Regions from separate parts of the Pseudomonas lundensis genome, predicted to be linked through region 3. Evidence: predicted binding sites of a transcription regulator. Region 3 holds the regulator's gene; each other region holds the start of a gene.

Region 1 (6,560 bases), 510 kb from region 3:
AACATCCGCCACGGGGGCAAGGTCGTCCCGGTCTGCAATCAATTCACCCTGGGTCGTACACGCATCACGATCCCCTGGCCGCTCCTGACAATAGCGCCTCAGCCGCTCCAGATCAGGCTGCGCACCGGCCAGGATCAGCGCCGTCTCACCGCCGGCCGAATAGCCAATCACCCCGAGTGCATCGGGCAAGACGTAGGGCGACAGGCGACTGTCCTGTAACGTCGCGTCAATGGCAGCCGATATTTGCATCGGCCTGCCATAGAGATTGCTCAGCGTGCCCAACCGGCTGTGGTCCTTATCGTTGTCCCCCGGGTGCAGCACCGCAACCACGACAAACCCTTTGCGCGCCAACGCGGTGGCCAGGTCATGCAAGGCCAGCGGTGTGCCGGTGTTGCCATGGGAGAGCATCAGCAGCGGATAGCGGCCCATCGCTATGCGGGCGTTTTGCGTGGCATCCATTTGATAAGCGCCAATCGTGCTGCGCCCTTCTTGACCGATGGATGGATAGAAGGCAATGGCATGCATGGGGCGGTCATCGAGGGGATCGAGAAACGTGAGCCGATGAAAGCCGACACTCCAGTGCAGGGACGGTTCGGCCTGCACCGCCCAAGGGCTGCAAGCCAAAAAAAGCATGAGAAGCGCACACGCACGCACCATGATCGCTCACCGCTGAAGGCGTTTAGCCGGTATTTTTCACACCTGAACTTGAGTACGGGCGCCATGCACGGTTCAGGCCATGGCTTTGGCTCAAGATGCAAAAAACTCCGTACCCGGGCCATTTGCTGACAGCCAGAATACAGAGTTTAGCGGGTGACACCGTGCCGCAAGCTTACGCTGCGCTGAACAACGCTCCAGTAATGTGCGCATGAGCATCGTTCATGGCTTTGCTGCGAACGTCATCGCCATAAGCCAGACCGTGGGCACGAACGAACGTCACATCGGTGATGCCCATAAAACCGAGCATGACCTTCAAGTAGTCTTCATGGGCCAGCCCGGTCGGCTGACCGACGTGCAACCCGCCCGACGTCGACACCACAATTACTTTTTTATTGCCGCACAGGCCTTCAGGACCGGCGTCGGTGTAGCGAAATGTCTGACCGGCAACAGCGATGCGATCAATCCATGCCTTGAGCTGAGTCGCAATGGTGAAGTTGTACATCGGCGCCCCAATCACGACAGCATCGGCGGCCAGGAACTGTGCCAGGGTGTCGGCGCTCAATTGCGCTTCGTGTTGTTGAGCCGCATCGCGCAGTTCAGCGGCGGTACCGGCAGCCACCAGCGTAGCGGCCGAAAAGTGGTCGATGGCTTCGGCTGCCAGGTCGCGATAGCTCACGTTAAGGTCAGGATCAGCCGCTTGCCAGGCGTTGACCACGGCACGACTCAACTGACGGGATGCCGAGTTGTCGCCGAGGATGCTCGAATCGATGTGCAAAACGTTCATGGTGATCTCCAGAGGTGAGGACCGCCGCCCGGCGATCAAGTGGGGAGGATGCTACCCATGAAAGCAATCGACGATAAGTCGCCACTCATGCGATAGTTCGTCCCACCTGTAGGACAGTGAGCGCGTCATGCAAGACCTGAACGATCTGTATTACTTCGCCAAAGTGGTGGAAGCCGGTGGATTTGCCGCCGCTGGACGCGTGTTGGGGATTCCGAAATCCCGGTTGTCCAGACGCGTGGCCGAACTTGAAGACCGCCTCGGCGCGCGCTTGTTACAACGCACCACCCGCCAACTCAAGCTGACGGCCGTAGGCGAACGTTACCTGCGCCACTGTCAGGCGATGCTGCTGGAGGCGGAAATGGCAGACGAAGCCGTGGCCAGTATGTCCAGCGAGCCGCGTGGCCCGTTGCGGGTGTCATGCCCCGTGGGGCTGGCCCATGAATTCATGCCTGACGTCATCAGCGCCTTTTTACGCACCTATCCTCATGTGCAGCTTGAAATGCTGCTGCTCAACCGCCGCGTCGACCTGATTACCGAGGGCATCGACGTGGCCCTGCGCGTGCGTGAGCTGGGGGACGAAGACGCGCTGCTGGCTACCCGTCGATTGCGGCAGGCGCAAACCGTCATGGTCGCCAGCCCGGCATTTGCCAGCCAATGGTCCATCGAACATCCGGACGACTTGAAGCACGTGCCCGTGCTGGGCGCGCTTGAAGCAGACCGCATGGTTCACTTGCGCATGCTCGATGAGTTGGGCAGCCCCTGTGACCTGGTATTGGAAGCGCGCTTGGGCATCGATGATTTCATCGTGCGCAAAGCCTGCACCCTGTCGGGCCTGGGGTTTACCGTACTGCCCATGATGTACTGCGAACAGGAATTGCAAACAGGCCAGCTTGTACAGTTGCTGCCCAACTGGTCATTGCCGGGGGGTTGGCTACATGCCGTTTACCCGCATCGGCGCGGGGTGATGCCCGCGGTGCGCGCCTGGATGGAGCATTTGGTTGAATCATTCGAACGCTGTGGAGACAAGCTGCTATGAGCACCAACAGGATGAACAAGGACCAGATTGCTGATTTTTGCCGTCAGTTGCCCGGTGTCAAAGAAGATATCAAATGGGGAGGCGTGCAAGTGTTCTACGTCGACCAGAGCAAGATGTTTGCGCTGTTCAACCTGAATAAGGACGGGTTGTCGTTCAAGGTGGAGAAAGAGCTGTTTCTGGGGTATGTCGATCGGCCCGGTATACGCCCCTCCCCGTATTTGGCACGGGCGCACTGGATCAATATGCAGCCGCCCTACCCCATGGGCGCCGAGGAGCTGCAAGACTTGTTGCGCCGCGCCCACCAGTTGGTGGTAGCCAAACTGCCGAAAAAGCGTCAGATCGGGTTACTGCTCTGACGCGCTTTGGCTCAGAGCTACAAGTCCAGCAGGGTCATTTTCAAAAACAGCACATCGATCCAGATCGCCTGGTGCAAGGCCACAATCAGCCAGAACCAGATTTGAAACGAGACCTTGCGCGTCTTGTGGCGCAACAGTTGCTGGGCCACACACGCGCCGGGCCAGCCCCCCAACAGCTCAACGCCGTGCAAGACCTTCTCCGGGATGCGCCACTGGCCGGTTTTGGCTCGCTGCTTGTCATACCCGTACAGACCAAATGCCAGCACGCTGGTGACCAGATAGATCAGTAACGGTACGCGGCTGACCCCGGTAATCAACAATGTCGCCGCGCCGCCCAAGGGCAACGCGCACAGCGCTGCAAAAATAACGAGCTTGAACTTCAACCGGCGGATCGGGCCGTTGCCACGCTCAGGCATGCCCACGTAATCGCGACGTTCTCGGACTGATTTGTTCACGCAGCCGCCGCCGTCCAGTTAATCCAGCCAAACTGCCAAGTGGCGAGAATCAACAACCCGAACGCGATGCGGTACCAGGCGAACGCCGCGTAACTGTGGTTGGAAATGAACTTGAGCAACGCACGCACTGCAATCATGGCGAAGACAAACGAGGTCACAAAGCCAATCGCGAAGACGGGCAAATCGTCAGGCTGAAACAAGTGACGGTATTTGTAACCGGAGTACACCGCCGCCCCGACCATGGTCGGCATGGCCAGAAAGAATGAGAACTCAGTGGCCGCCTTGCGCGATAACCCGAACAGCAAGCCGCCAATAATCGTCGAGCCCGACCGCGAGGTGCCGGGGATCATGGCCAGGCACTGTGCAAAACCGATTTTTACCGCGTCTTTCCAGGTCATGTCATCGACGGTTTCGGCGTGAATCACGTGCTCACGGCGTTCCGCCCAGAGCATGATCACCCCGCCAATCACCAACGCAGCAGCCACGGTGATCGGGTTGAACAGGTAGTGGTGAATGGTGTCGGCAAAGATAATGCCCAGCACCACGGCGGGCAGCACGGCGATCATCAGGTTGACCGTGAAACGACGCGCCTTGGGCTGTGTGGGCAACCCGGTGACAACGTCCAGAATTTTGCGCCGGAACTCCCAGACCACGGCCAGGATGGCACCGAGCTGAATGATGATGTTGAACGCCATGGCTCGCTCACCACCGAAATTGAGCAAGTCTGCGACGATGATCTGGTGGCCTGTACTGGAGATGGGCAAAAATTCCGTCAGGCCTTCTACCACGCCGAGTATCAACGCCTGTGCGGCAGTCCAAAGATCCATTGTTCCCCCATGAAGCCCCGCATCGTGCCGGACTGATTATTGAAATGTGAGTGTGTGCAACCGCTGCCGCAGGTGGGTCACACGCGTGGATTTTCGCCAGTGCGATGTGAAAAAAGTGTCAGAAATCAAGAAACTTACAGGTTTTCCCGTTTCGGCCGAGATCCTATCAGACACATTCACTTTTCGCTGCTATGACATTAGACGCAAGTCGCATGGGCCCCGCCCGCAAAGCATGCTTGGATGCCCATGAGTGTCGACGACAAGAAGAAAAACAAGGAGTGACCGTTCTATGAATACCTTACGCAGGTTGTCTATCAGTCGTCGTTTGTGGCTGATTTTACTCGTGGCCATGGCCATGCTGCTGGCGTTGGGTTTGTTGATGCTTAAACAGATCCATGAAGACCTCTATCAGGGCAAAGTGCAGAAGACCCAACACGTGGTGCAGACGGCCAGCGGCATCCTGAACCACTACCACGGGCTTGAAACGGCCGGCACCTTGAGCCGTGAAGCCGCGCAACAGCAGGCGCTGGCTGTGGTCAGGCAGTTACGTTACGACCACGACGACTACTTCTGGATCAATGACCTGCGCCCCTACATGGTCATGCACCCCACCAACCCCAAGCTCGATGGCAAAGACCTCTCTGCGATCAAAGACCCCGACGGCTTTGCGCTCTTCAACGAGATGGCGACGCTGGCCAAGACCAAGGGCGCGGGCATGGTCGATTACCGCTGGCCGAAACCGGGCTCTGACGCCCCGGTGCAGAAAACGTCCTACGTGCAACTATTTGAGCCATGGGGGTGGGTCATCGGCTCCGGCGTGTACATCGACGACATGCAGGCCGAGTTCTGGGGCCAGGTCTGGAGAGCCTGCTGGGTCGGGCTGGGCATTGCGTTGATCATGGCCGCGCTGGTGACGCTGATAGCCCGCAGCATCGTGCGGCCCCTGCAAGAAGCCGTGCAGGCCATGGCCAACATTGCCAGCGGCGAGAGCGACCTGACCCGCAGCCTGGACACCCACGGCCAGGATGAACTGACCTCAATGGCGCAACACTTCAATGGCTTTGTTGCCAAATTGCGCAATGTGGTGGGTCATTTGCAGTCCACGGCCACGGCGCTGGATCAGTCGTCCACGCAAATGGGCCACGATGCCAGCGAGGCCCAGCAGCGTTGCCAGCAACAGGCGCTGCAAATGGATCAAGTGGCCACGGCGATCAACGAGGTCAGTTACGCCGTGCAGGACGTGGCCAAAAACGCCGAACACGCGGCCAGCGAAATGCGCGGCGCGCAGGACCAGGCGCAACAGGGCCAGCACAACATCGACAGCAGCTTGCAGCAGATAGACGACCTGTCCGGCACGATCAGTCAGGCGGTGGAGGTGATTCGCACGCTGGCCTCGCAAACCACAGACATCAGCACGGTGCTGGAAGTGATCCGCTCGATTGCCGAGCAAACCAACTTGCTGGCTCTGAACGCGGCCATTGAAGCGGCGCGCGCGGGTGAGCAGGGTCGCGGCTTCGCGGTGGTGGCGGACGAAGTGCGTTTGCTGGCCCAACGTACGCAAAAGTCGACCGCGGACATCCAGGCCATGATTGAGGGGCTGCAAAAACACTCTGAAGCGGCGGTCAACGTCATTGCCAGCAGCAGCCGTGCTTCCCAGCTGACGATCGAGCAAGCCACGCAGGCCGGGCAAAGTTTGAGCAGTATCGGTCAGGCGCTCACCAACCTGAACGGCCTCAACGCGTCGATTGCCAGTGCAACGCTGCAACAGTCGCATGTCGTAGAAGACATCAACCAGAACGTGACGCAAGCCGCCGGCTTGTCGCAAAGCACCGCTCAGGCGGCCGAGCAATCCAGTGTGGCCAGCCTGCACCTCAAAGAACTAAGCGTGCAACTCAACCAGTTACTGCGCCAGTTCAAGGTGTAAACACTGCAGCGGCGCAGGGTTTTCCTGCGCCGCTGCTCTCCCCCGCGTTCACGCAATCACGATCTCTGCGCCATTCAGCGTCGCCAGCCCGACGCCCACCAACGTCACCGAACTGTCCGCAAAACTGAGCACCGTGTCAGCTCCCACGGCACGGGCATGGGCCCGGTAATCCGCGTCGTAGCCACCTTCCACGCCCAGGAACACGAGCGTGTCGGTGGGCTGATAACCGAGCAGCGTGTCGTGACCGAACTGGCCGCTAAACACAAACGTGTTGTTGCCGCCCGCTGACTCCAGCCGATCATCGCCGCCGCCTGCGATAAACACATGCTGGCCCAGCGTGCCAATCAACCGGTCATCGGCACCCTGCCCGATCAGCCAGTCACCTTGTGTTGTGGCCTTGAGCGTACTGCTCTGCAGGCCGCCGTTCACCGAGTGGGCATAGTCGCTGCGCTGAGTGCCCGCCCACAGCCCATCATCGGCGATCCGGTGCGTAACCGGCTGACGAATGCCCAGCCACCCGG
Region 2 (6,560 bases), 2.0 Mb from region 3:
ACACACGCGAGATAGCCGTCTAAAGGTGAAACGTAATGGCGCCGCCGTTCACACCAAGCCGTTTCGCTGAGCAAGCTCAATCAGATCAACCAAGGATCGGGCATTGAGTTTCAGTAACAAGCGCGTTTTGTATGTACTGACTGTCTTGTTACTCAAGAACATCCCGTCGGCAATGTCCTTGTTACTTTTCCCTCGCGCTAATTGCTGCAGTACCATCATCTCCCTGCCCGATAACCGATTAACCATATCGGCCTCACTGGCATTGCCGAGACTGGTACGCACTGAGTGCAATGCTTGGTTAGGAAAGTAACTGTATCCCGACAACACTGCTTTTATTGCACTGAGCAACTCTGTCAGATCCTGCTGCTTGCATACATATCCCGCCGCCCCGGCTTGCATGCAACGCATGGAAAAATGTCCCGGCGCCTGTGAAGTTAAAACCAGTACTTTCACAGGCAGCGCCGGAGTTGAAAGACGAGCAATCACTTCCAGCCCGTCCAGCTTAGGTATCCCTATGTCGAGTATCACAATATCCGGCGCATGTTCACGCGCAAGTTGTAATGCATCCACACCGTTATCCGTCTCAGCAACGACTTCATAGCCATGTCGTTCCATGAGCATACGTACAGCAAGACGGATCACGGGATGATCATCCACGATCAGCACTTTATTCATGGGTAATTCCAATTTTCGCTGTTCGAATTTTTAGAGTCAGCACAATAGCCTAGTCGTAACACCCTGGGCATAGCGCCCCCCCCCGAGCACTAACAACCAAAGACATCACCTACATAAAATAACGATTTTCCCTACAAAAAACTGCTCTAAAGAAAAGCTTCCCGCTTGTCAAAGCGTGGACATCCTCACGAAATAAAAACCGTATCCCACAGCATGTACGGACACACGATTAATCAAACGAGTGTTTTATTGCAATTCCATCGCACCTACGCAAGCGACACTTTGACGTAACACCATACATGTCATTTACTTCCTGAGATCCCTCCCTTATGTGGATTGACACATGCACCTGCTGCGTTTCAAAACAGCCATACACTCATTTACTTGTGACAAACCTTATATCAATGATATTCGTTGTGACAACACGTACAGACATGAAAATTCGTCTGAAGACTGTGGATACACATAAATATCACTACAAAATATTCTTAAACTATGCAGGCGAACCACACTAGCACGCTCTTATGTGCCGCCACACAGGTTTAATCGCACCCGGTAAAATCTACTCTTATTTCTCAAGAAAGTATTTCAAATTATCACTTAAGGAAAGGTACTACAGATCATTCGGAAAAATATGCAAGAATCATTTAACTCATATTTTTACAGGACTCGCCATAACGCTGAAAACAGACACATCAATGACGCATAAAACATCAGTGCGAGAAAGGATTAATCCTCGTAAAAACTCCTTCTTCGACTTGCGATCAGGACTACATCCAAAAAAATTTCAGGCACAAAACATTCACAACCTATCGTCCACTTCAAACAACGTTAAACTTGCACATTCAAAACCCCACGTCTAAGTTTATAAATAGACACACTATTAAAAACGCCTAAGACCTCTTAATAGCATCGGAAAATAATTTCCATCCGACCACTCTTACTTTCCTTCATTAATCGAGGTCTTTTCAGACAAATAGGTTCCCTTATGCTTAAGAGCACACCCACCACCAAAAATCCGCTGACGGTGATTGCCATTTTCTCAATACTGACGCAAGCCTCAGCCTCCGTGTCCCTGCCTTACATTAACAAGGAGAATCAGGAGATCTACGTTTGGTTTTTAGTCGCTTTCCCGATTGCGCTGGTTATACTTTTCTTTATAACTTTAAATTTCAATAATAAAAGACTCTACTCGCCCTCGGATTTCTCAAATGAAGAAAACTTTATAGAATCCAACATTCACGCAATACAACCAGGCAAAGAATGTCATGACAGTCTGCCTGCACGCTCGAAATCAGCGCCAAAAAAAATAACCGATCACCCAGACATCAGGTTTAGCTTTTGCACCCCGCACAACCTCATACTGCTGCCTCAAAGCCAAACACATGCCCAACAAGCCCACCTTAAACAAAGCACCAAAAAAACGCTCACAGAGGCTGGCAAACGGCATAAAGAAATGGATTCAGCCAAACACAAAACCTTTCGAAGGGCCATTACAGAGGGGTTGCACGTTGCCAACCTGACACGTTCGGACAAACACTTGATGAACAAACATGAACTTGAAGAAGTGCTGTCATTAATTTACGAAACCATGACCTCAGCAAGAAACTCGGCCGACAAAAACAAGGTGCTTATCCTATTAATCAATAGCCACGTCAACGCACTGATAAACAAACACCCTTTACCCCCCCTGATTTATAAAAAATTTCAGCTATGGGAGACAACCACTATTTTCACTTACAACACTGAAACAGACGCATTGAGCACAACCTATTGAACATATAGTCATGCCTAAACACTCACATAAAAAAAAGCCCCGACCAGTGGCCGGGGCTTTTTTCGAAAGCCGCTCTTAATCAGAAAAAGCTACGACCCTTGTTCGCCGCAATGCGCATGCGCAGTGCGTTTAGCTTGATAAAACCAGCTGCATCGGCCTGATTGTAAGCACCACCATCTTCTTCAAAAGTTGCAATATTTGCATCAAACAACGATTGATCGGACTTGCGGCCGGTAACGATGACATTACCTTTGTAGAGTTTCAGACGAACAACACCATTCACGTGGGTTTGAGAGGCGTCAATCATCTGTTGCAACATAACGCGCTCCGGGCTCCACCAGTAGCCGGTGTAAATCAGGCTGGCGTATTTAGGCATCAACTCATCTTTCAAGTGCGCCACTTCGCGGTCCAGCGTAATCGACTCTATCGCCCGGTGAGCACGCAGCATGATGGTGCCGCCCGGGGTTTCGTAGCAACCACGGGACTTCATGCCAACGTAGCGGTTTTCAACAATATCCAGACGGCCAATGCCGTTTTCCCCACCAATGCGATTCAGAGTGGCCAAAACCGTCGCAGGCGTCATTTCAACGCCGTCCAACGCCACGATGTCGCCATTGCGATAGGTCAGTTCCAGATACGTCGGGGTGTTCGGCGCATCTTCCGGGGACTTGGTCCAGCGCCACATGTCTTCTTCGTGCTCGGTCCAGGTGTCTTCCAGCACACCGCCTTCGTACGAGATATGAAGCAGGTTGGCGTCCATGGAGTAAGGGGATTTTTTCTTACCATGACGTTCGATAGGGATTGCATGCTTTTCAGCGTAATCCATCAACTTTTCACGCGAGAGCAGATCCCATTCACGCCACGGCGCAATGACTTTTACGCCGGGTTTCAGTGCGTAGGCCCCAAGCTCGAAACGCACCTGGTCGTTACCTTTACCGGTAGCACCGTGGGAAATGGCATCAGCGCCCGTTTCGTTGGCGATTTCAATCAGGCGTTTGGCAATCAGCGGACGAGCGATGGAGGTACCCAGCAGGTACTCACCTTCGTAAACAGTATTGGCGCGGAACATCGGGAACACGAAGTCTCGAACAAACTCTTCGCGCAGGTCGTCAATATAGATTTCCTTGACGCCCATGGCTTGCGCCTTGGCACGTGCAGGTTCGACCTCTTCACCCTGACCCAGGTCAGCGGTAAAGGTTACGACTTCACAGTTATAAGTATCCTGCAGCCACTTCAGGATCACCGAAGTGTCCAGGCCGCCCGAATAAGCCAGAACGACCTTGTTTACGTCCGCCATGCCATCACTCCACGGGTTGTTCGAAAAGCCGAACAGTCTACCGCTCAAGTTGCAGAAATTACAGAGGCGCGACAGCTTAAGACGACAAAGCGACAGTTAGTTTCAATAGCGCGACGACGGTGACTGCTTTAAGAGACGCTTGCAGGGTTTGTGGTGCCTACAGGGGAAGTGGTTTTTTCCGGCGCGGGGACCCGTTCAAGCCGCACGCTGACACGGCGATTTTTTGCCCGATTCGCAGCGTTGGAATTGCGCACCAACGGGTACTGTTCTCCGTGAAACCGCAGGGTAATTTGCGACTCTTGAATCCCGTTTTCTTTGAAGAAATCCATCACGGCCAAGGCTCGGCGCCGGGACAAATCACGATTGGTCAGACGATTGCCGGAGTTGTCCGAGTGCCCATCCAGCGTGATGTGGTTTACCGAAGGATCTGCCTTCATGTATTCCACCATGACCTGCAAGTTTGCCCGCGCCTGATTGTCCAGATCGATCCCTCCCCCGGGAAAACCGATCTGGCTTTGACGTACCTGTTCAAAGTTTTTGGGTAACAGTTTGGTCGTACAGGCTTCGTAATCGCTGTACGCCTGACGAAACTTGACGGGGAGCAAACGAACCTCGGACGTTCCGCTGGTCGAGGAATAATGCCTGACCAAGGGAGTGCGCCCCTCCAGCAAACCGCGCACCAGGCTTGCGGCCTGTGCCTGGGAACTGTTGAACAATACCTGACCCCGACCAATCCGTACCGAGCCAAGGTTGATATCTCCGCGCCCCGGCTGCCAGGGAGCTGCGGCAGCCAGCAACGTGGCAGAACCCTCACCGAGCATGGCGTTGAAGGCATTCAGGCGAAAAATGGCCTGTTCACCCGCACGGCGCACGAAAACCCCGGAACCGAAGTCCGTGATGGGCTGAATCAGACGGCACTCGAATTTGTCACCTTCCACCTTCCACTCGATATTCTCCAGACGGGTCTGGAAAGTCAGGGCCATGGCAGGCAGGCTGGCAAACATACTGAGTAGGGCTAGATAACGCTGGCGCACGGGCGGCTCCACAGGCTTGTACTGCAAAAAAACAGCAAACAGATAGACGACATTCTCAAAAGATATCGGTTAAGCGCCGCAAAACTTGATAGCGAGTGCCTGACTGAGTGTTTTCCGGTAGGATTCGCCTCAGTTTGACCCGCCTGGAATCCCCAATGTCCGACCGCCTGACCCTTCTGCGTCCCGATGACTGGCACATACATCTTCGAGATGGTGCTGTGTTGCCTCACACTGTCGCGGATGTAGCGCGCACTTTTGGCCGCGCCATCATCATGCCCAACCTGGTGCCTCCGGTGCGTAACGCAGCCGAAGCTGATGCCTATCGCCAGCGCATTTTGGCCGCTCGCCCTGCGGGTAGCCGCTTCGAGCCGCTGATGGTGCTCTATCTGACCGATCGCACGCAGCCTGAAGACATTCGCACAGCCAAATCCAGTGGCTTCGTACACGCTGCAAAGTTATATCCTGCAGGCGCAACGACCAACTCCGACTCTGGCGTCACCAGTATTGACGCTATTTTCCCGGTGCTGGAAACCATGGCTGAAGTCGGTATGCCCTTGCTGATTCACGGCGAAGTGACACGCACCGATGTGGATGTATTTGATCGCGAGAAAATCTTCATCGACGAGCACATGCGCCGTGTTGTAGAGCGTTTTCCGACGCTCAAAGTGGTGTTCGAACACATCACCACTGCGGATGCCGTGCAGTTCGTCAACGAAGCGTCCAGTCAAGTCGCCGCAACGATTACTGCTCACCACCTGCTTTACAACCGCAACCATATGCTGGTGGGGGGGATACGCCCGCACTTCTATTGCTTGCCGATCCTGAAGCGCAATACTCATCAGCATGCCCTGCTCGATGCAGCAACCAGCGGTAGCGAGAAGTTCTTCCTGGGGACCGACTCCGCACCGCATGCCCAGCACGCCAAAGAAGCGGCCTGTGGCTGCGCCGGTTGCTACACCTCCTACGCAGCTATCGAGTTGTACGCCGAAGCCTTTGAACAGCGTAATGCGCTGGACAAGCTGGAGGCTTTTGCCAGCCTCAACGGACCTCGCTTCTACGGACTGGCACCCAGCACCGAACACATCACACTGGTTCGCCAGGAGTGGACTGCCCCAACCAGCCTGCCGTTCGGTGAGCTGACCGTAATCCCGCTGCGCGCCGGTGAAAAACTGCGCTGGCGCCTGCTGGAGGAACAGCTGTGAGTGACGACCATTTCGACGATGAACATGAAGGCGGGCATGGCGGCCCACGTCACCCCATGGCTGAGCGCTTTCGCGGTTACCTGCCAGTGGTAATCGATGTTGAAACCGGCGGTTTCAACAGCTCAACCGATGCATTGCTGGAAATCGCAGCGGTCACGATCGGCATGGACGAGAAAGGCTTCGTGTTCCCTGAACACACGTATTTCCACCGCGTGGAACCGTTCGAAGGCGCCAACATTGAACCGGCTGCGCTGGAGTTCACCGGTATCAAGCTGGATCACCCGTTGCGCATGGCTGTCAGCGAAGAAACAGCCCTGACTGACATCTTCCGCGGTGTGCGCAAAGCCTTGAAAGCCAATGGCTGTAAACGCGCCATCCTGGTTGGCCATAACAGCAGTTTTGATCTCGGCTTCCTGAACGCTGCCGTTGCTCGACTGGACATGAAACGCAACCCGTTCCATCCGTTCTCGAGCTTCGACACCGCCACACTGGCTGGCCTGGCGTACGGCCAGACTGTACTCGCCAAAGCCTGTCAGGCTGCTGACATCGACTTCGATGGGCGGGAAGCGCATTCG
Region 3 (6,560 bases):
CCACGAAGGCCATGATGATGCCGATCAGGCTCAGTACATCCATCAGTGACACGCCTCGACCAAGTGCTTGCCGATGTCATCCAGGCTGTACACCGCGTCCGCCAGGTTGGCTTTGACGATGGCCATGGGCATGCCGTAGATCACACAACTGGCCTCGTCCTGCGCCCAAACGTTGCTGCCGCCCTGCTTGAGCAGGCGCGCGCCTTCGCGGCCATCGGCGCCCATGCCGGTCAACACCACCGCCAGCACTTTGTCGCCGTAGGACTTGGCCGCTGAACCGAAGGTGATGTCCACACACGGTTTGTAGTTCAGACGCTCATCGCCCGGCAGGATACGTACCGCGCCACGCCCGTCGATCATCATTTGCTTGCCCCCCGGCGCCAGCAGCGCCAGGCCCGGACGCAGGATGTCGCCGTCTTCGGCTTCTTTCACACTGATGCGGCACAGCTTGTCCAACCGCTCGGCAAACGCCTTGGTGAACGCCGCAGGCATGTGCTGCACCAGCACGATGGGCGCCGGGAAATTGGCTGGCAACTGGGTCAATACCCGCTGCAAGGCCACCGGCCCACCCGTGGAGGTGCCAATTGCCACCAGTTTGTAGGCTTTGCGCTTGGGCGCTGGCGAGTTCGCGGTGGCCGCCGGGGCGGGCGCACTGCGGCTGGCAATCGGCGTGGTGCGGGTCGGTGCCGGGGTGGCAGGCGTGCCCGCTGGCGCAAAACCGCTGACCGACGGGCGCGGCGCGGGCGTCGGGGTGTGCGGCTGGGGTGCGCTGTAACTGGAAAAACGGCGGTTACTGCGCGAGATGGTGTGCACCTTCTCGCACAGCAGTTGCTTGACCTTATCGGGGTTGCGCGAAATATCTTCGAAGTTTTTCGGCAGGAAATCCACGGCCCCGGCGTCCAGTGCATCCAGCGTGACGCGGGCACCTTCGTGGGTCAGGGAAGAGAACATCAACACCGGGGTCGGACACTTTTGCATGATGTGACGCACGGCGGTAATGCCGTCCATCATCGGCATCTCGTAGTCCATGGTGATCACGTCCGGCTTGAGCGCCAGCGCCTGATCAATCGCCTCTTTGCCATTGGTGGCGGTGCCGATCACTTGAATCGTCGGGTCAGCGGACAGAATCTCCGAGACACGGCGGCGGAAAAAACCAGAATCATCCACCACCAGGACCTTGACTACCATAAACACTCCGTTAGGCGGCGCGGGACGCAACCGCCCCGCTCCACCAGAATCAAATACGCCGTGCGGCGTAGCGTTTGAGCATGCTCGGCACATCCAGAATCAAGGCAATACGGCCATCACCGGTAATGGTGGCGCCCGACATGCCCGGCGTGCCCTGGAGCATTTTGCCCAACGGTTTGATGACCACTTCTTCCTGACCGACCAACTGATCGACCACGAAACCGATGCGCTGCGTGCCCACCGACAGAATCACCACATGCCCTTCACGCTGCTCTTCGTGGGCAGCCGAAGCCACCAGCCAGCGCTTGAGGTAGAACAACGGCAGCGCCTTGTCGCGTACGATCACCACTTCCTGGCCGTCCACCACATTGGTGCGCGACAGGTCGAGGTGGAAAATCTCGTTCACGTTGACCAGCGGGAAGGCGAACGCCTGATTGCCCAGCATCACCATCAGGGTCGGCATGATCGCCAGGGTCAGCGGCACCTTGATCACAATCTTCGAGCCCTGGCCCAGGGTCGAATAGATGTTCAGCGAGCCGTTGAGCTGGGCGATTTTGGTTTTCACCACGTCCATGCCCACGCCACGGCCCGACACGTCGGAAATCTCGGTTTTGGTCGAGAAGCCCGGCGCAAAAATCAGGTTGTAACAGTCGGACTCGCTCAGGCGATCGGCGGCGTCCTTGTCCATCAGGCCTTTCTTCACGGCAATGCCGCGCAGAATATTGGCGTCCATGCCTTTGCCGTCATCGGAGATGGACAGCAGGATGTGGTCGCCTTCCTGTTCGGCCGAGAGGATCACCTTGCCGCAACGGGACTTGCCTGCCGCTTCGCGTTCTTCCGGGGTTTCACAACCGTGGTCGACCGCGTTGCGCACCAAGTGGACCAGCGGGTCGGCCAGGGCCTCGACCAGGTTCTTGTCCAGATCGGTTTCTTCGCCCACCAGCTCAAGGGTGATTTCTTTCTTGAGCTGACGCGCCAAATCGCGAACCAGCCGCGGGAAACGGCCGAACACTTTCTTGATCGGCTGCATCCGGGTCTTCATCACCGCGGTTTGCAGGTCGGCGGTCACCACGTCGAGGTTGGACACCGCCTTGGACATGGCTTCGTCATTGCTGTTGAGGCCCAGGCGCACCAGACGGTTACGCACCAGCACCAGCTCGCCGACCATGTTCATGATGTCGTCCAGGCGCGCCGTGTCGACCCGCACCGTGGTTTCTGCTTCCGAAGCCGCCGGTTTGTCCGGGTGGGCCGCTACAGCGCGGGCCGGAGCGACCGGGCGCGCTGCCGGTTCAGGCTTGCTTGCCACGGCCGCCGCCGCTGCAGGCGCTGGCGCGGGCTTGGCCGCAGCCGGCTGGGCAGGGACTTCCGTGAACTTGCCCTTACCGTGCAACTCGTCGAGCAACGATTCAAATTCGTGGTCGGAGATGTGGTCCGGGTTGGCCGGTGCCGCATCAGCCGGCGCGACAGCCGCAGGGGCCGCAGGAGCAGAGGCATCCAGTGCATCGGCACTGAACGACCCTTTACCGTGCAACTGATCGAGCAAGGCTTCGAATTCGTCGTCGGTGATTTCGTTGCTGGCGGGCGCGGCCGGTTCCACCGGTTGAGCGGCGGGCGTCGCAGCCACGGCGTCCGGCGCAAACTGGCCTTTGCCGTGCAATTGGTCCAGCAGGGACTCAAACTCGGCGTCAGAAATTTCGTCGCTGCCCGGGGCGGATGCCGCCTGCTCAGGCGTGGCCACAGGCGTCGCCGCCCCGCCCGCCGCCGCTTGCGCTTTGACTGCATTGAGCGAGTCCAGCAACAGCTCGAATTCGTTATCGGTGATGTCACCGCTGTCTGCGGCCACCGGTTCTGACGCAGGCGCCACGGCCACGGGCTCCGGGGCGGCGGGTGCCGCTGCGGGCTCGGCCAGGCGCGCCAGCGCAGCCAGCAACTCCGGCGTCGCGGCGGTGATCGGTGCGCGCTCGCGCACTTCACTGAACATGCCGTTGACCGCGTCCAGCGCTTCCAGGATCACGTCCATCAGCTCCGAATCGACGTGTCGCTCACCCTTGCGCAAGATGTCGAACACGTTCTCGGCGATGTGACAGCACTCCACCAGCTCGTTGAGCTGGAGGAAGCCGGCGCCCCCTTTTACAGTGTGAAAACCGCGAAAAATTGCATTGAGCAGGTCGGCATCATCCGGTCGGCTTTCCAGCTCGACCAGTTGTTCGGACAACTGCTCTAGAATTTCGCCGGCTTCAACCAGGAAATCCTGAAGGATTTCTTCATCGGCGCCGAAGCTCATGTACGTGCTCCTTAGAATCCAAGACTTGAAAGCAAATCGTCTACATCGTCCTGACCGGACACGACGTCATCACGCTTATCGGCATGAATCTGCGGACCTTCACCCTGCGCCAGGTTTTTTTGCGGATTATTTTCTGCCCGCAGTGCTTCGCGGTCATGCTCGATCCCTGCGAAACGGTCAACCTGACTGGCCATCAACACCAGTTTGAGCAGATTGCTTTCAACTTCAGTCACCAGCTGCGTGACCCGCTTGATCACCTGACCGGTGAGGTCCTGGTAATCCTGAGCCAGCAAAATGTCATTCAGGTTGGCGGCGACCACGTGGCTTTCTTCTTCGCTACGCGTCAGAAAACCGTCAACCCGACGCGCCAGATCCCGAAACTCCTCGGCACTGAGCTCGCGACGCATGAAGCGTCCCCACTCTGCGCTCAAGGTTTTGGCTTCAGCGCCCAGGCCATTGACCACGGGCGTGCTGTTCTCCACCAGGTCCATGGTGCGGTTGGCCGCCGCTTCCGTTAAGCGCACAACATACGACAACCGTTCCGTGGCATCCGTGATCTGCGACACTTCTTCGGCTTGCGGCATGTGCGGGTCAATGTGGAAGTTGACGATTGCACTGTGCAGCTCGCGCGTCAGCTTGCCGACTTCGCGGTACAGGCCCCGGTCGCGGGTCTGGTTCAATTCGTGAATCAGCTGCACGGCGTCGCCAAACTGGCCTTTTTCAAGGCTGTCGACCAACTCGCGAGCATGTTTTTTCAAGGTCGATTCAAAATCGCCCTGGCTAGCCTCTTTATGCTCCATAACGCCCCCGTGGCGAGTCGATCAACCGATGCGTTCGAAGATTTTTTCGATCTTCTCTTTGAGTGCCAGCGCAGTGAACGGCTTGACGACATAGCCGTTAACACCGGCTTGCGCCGCTTCGATGATTTGCTCGCGCTTGGCTTCGGCCGTCACCATCAGCACGGGCATGTGCTTGAGTTTTTCATCCGCGCGCACGTGGCGCAGCAGATCGATGCCGGTCATGCCCGGCATGTTCCAGTCAGTCACCAGAAAGTCGATATGACCTTGATTGAGGATCGGTATCGCCGTGGTGCCATCATCGGCCTCAACGGTGTTGGTGAACCCCAGGTCACGCAGCAGGTTTTTAATGATCCGCCGCATCGTCGAAAAATCATCAACGATGAGGATTTTCATATTCTTGTCCAATTCGACCTCCAAGCAGTCTTAAAACGCGTCCAGCACCTGGGCGCGCCATTCAATCAATTCAGTAAACCTTAACCCTGTAGCCGCCACCGCCGACTGCGACGCGGATGCAGCGACCGTCTGTGACAGAAGGTCTTGCGGCCTTATCGCAGCCTGCGGCAGCGGCTACAGGGGGTAAATCGTGTGGACGGCGGCGTCTCAGCGCGCTCGCCATTCCGCCAGGCGCCCGCGCAAACGCGCGGCACACTGGCTGTGCAACTGGCTGACACGCGACTCGCTCACGCCCAGCACCTCACCGATTTCCTTGAGGTTGAGTTCTTCGTCGTAGTACAGCGCCAGCACCAGCCGCTCGCGTTCCGGCAAGTTGGCGATGGCCTCGGCCAACGCGCCCTGGAAACGTTCGTCTTCCAGGTCACGCGACGGCTCAAGGTGAGCACTGGCGCCGTCCTCGTGCAGCCCTTCATGCTCGCCGTCCTGCAACAGGTCGTCGAAGCTGAACAGGCGGCTGCCCAGGGTGTCATTCAAAATGGCGTAATAATCATCAAGGCTTAAATTGAGTTCGGCCGCAACTTCGTGATCTTTAGCGTCACAGCCGGTTTTTGCTTCAATTGCCCGAATTGCGTCGCTGACCATGCGCGTATTGCGGTGGACCGAGCGTGGAGCCCAGTCGCCCTTTCGCACTTCATCAAGCATCGCGCCACGGATACGAATACCCGCGTAGGTTTCGAAACTTGCACCTTTGCTGGCGTCGTATTTGGTCGACACTTCGAGCAGGCCGATCATCCCGGCCTGAATCAAGTCTTCAACCTGCACACTGGCCGGCAGACGCGCCAGCAGGTGGTACGCAATGCGTTTGACCAAAGGGGCGTAGCGTTCGATCAGCTCGTACTGGCTGTCGCGCGATGACTTGCTGTACATGCGATAGCCGCTTGCTGTCATGGAGACGTACCTACATTGGTTTGCTGCACCAGACGCTCAACAAAGAACTCCAGGTGCCCACGGGGATTGGCAGGCAATGGCCAGGTGTCAACTTTCTGTGCAATGGCCTTGAACGCCAGCGAGCATTTGGAGCGCGGGAACGCTTCGTACACAGCGCGCTGCTTTTGCACTGCCTTGCGCACACATTCGTCGTACGGCACGGCGCCTACGTATTGCAGGGCGACGTCCAGAAAGCGGTCGGTGACTTTGGTCAGCTTGGCGAACAGGTTGCGCCCTTCCTGCGGGCTCTGGGCCATGTTGGCCAACACCCGGAAGCGGTTCATGCCGTAATCGCGGTTCAGCAACTTGATCAACGCATACGCATCGGTGATCGAGGTCGGTTCGTCGCACACCACCAGCAGCACTTCCTGCGCGGCGCGCACAAAGCTGACCACCGATTCGCCAATCCCGGCGGCGGTGTCGATCACCAGCACGTCCAGGTTGTCACCGATCTCGCTGAAGGCCTGAATCAGCCCCGCATGCTGGGCCGGGCTCAGGTGAACCATGCTTTGGGTGCCCGACGCCGCGGGCACGATGCGAATCCCGCCGGGGCCAGGCAGCAGCACATCGCGCAGCTCGCAACGGCCCTCGACCACATCGGCCAGGGTGTATTTGGGGGTCAGCCCCAGCAGTACGTCGACGTTCGCCAACCCCAGGTCAGCGTCCAGTAACATCACTCGTCTGCCCAGCTCGGCAAGAGCCAGCGACAAGTTGACTGAAACGTTAGTTTTACCGACGCCACCCTTGCCGCCGGTCACTGCGATCACCTGTACGGGATGCATGCTGCCCATGATCTTTCTTTACCTTGTCTTACTTAGACGCGGCTACAGAGGCTGGCTGCGGGTTCCTCAACGGGAACAGGATGTGCAGACCATCAATGTAGGTACATTCCAACGTAATCATCACTG

What was found. Region 3 encodes FliA, which starts transcription of late flagellar genes. Its sites were predicted from a motif close to CTAAAGTTTNNNNNNNNNNNGCCGNTAA; they were not measured.
Region 1: IF654_RS12205 (methyl-accepting chemotaxis protein) is a predicted target of FliA. The motif match lies at 4,250-4,277, and genes of this name have one in related genera.
Region 2: IF654_RS05685 (flagellar protein MotY) is a predicted target of FliA. The motif match lies at 4,846-4,873, and genes of this name have one in related genera.

What each region holds. Positions count from the first base shown of each region.
Region 1 covers NZ_CP062158.2:2,607,524-2,614,083, forward strand. The annotation lists gene IF654_RS12175 (alpha/beta hydrolase family protein) at 1-657, opposite strand, end outside; gene IF654_RS12180 (FMN-dependent NADH-azoreductase) at 830-1,441, opposite strand; gene IF654_RS12185 (LysR substrate-binding domain-containing protein) at 1,569-2,477, shown strand; gene IF654_RS12190 (MmcQ/YjbR family DNA-binding protein) at 2,489-2,833, shown strand; gene IF654_RS12195 (DUF1294 domain-containing protein) at 2,851-3,249, opposite strand; gene IF654_RS12200 (undecaprenyl-diphosphate phosphatase) at 3,285-4,115, opposite strand; gene IF654_RS12205 (methyl-accepting chemotaxis protein) at 4,405-6,039, shown strand; gene IF654_RS12210 (polyurethane esterase) at 6,088-6,560, opposite strand, start outside.
Region 2 covers NZ_CP062158.2:1,149,064-1,155,623, reverse strand. The annotation lists gene IF654_RS05700 (response regulator transcription factor) at 49-675, opposite strand; gene IF654_RS05695 (hypothetical protein) at 1,664-2,452, shown strand; gene IF654_RS05690 (argininosuccinate synthase) at 2,532-3,749, opposite strand; gene IF654_RS05685 (flagellar protein MotY) at 3,878-4,783, opposite strand; gene pyrC (dihydroorotase) at 4,939-5,985, shown strand; gene rnt (ribonuclease T) at 5,982-6,560, shown strand, end outside.
Region 3 covers NZ_CP062158.2:3,115,969-3,122,528, forward strand. The annotation lists gene IF654_RS14605 (flagellar motor protein) at 1-43, opposite strand, end outside; gene IF654_RS14610 (protein-glutamate methylesterase/protein-glutamine glutaminase) at 43-1,188, opposite strand; gene IF654_RS14615 (chemotaxis protein CheA) at 1,238-3,472, opposite strand; gene IF654_RS14620 (protein phosphatase CheZ) at 3,484-4,272, opposite strand; gene IF654_RS14625 (chemotaxis response regulator CheY) at 4,294-4,665, opposite strand; gene fliA (RNA polymerase sigma factor FliA) at 4,873-5,613, opposite strand; gene fleN (flagellar synthesis regulator FleN) at 5,610-6,443, opposite strand.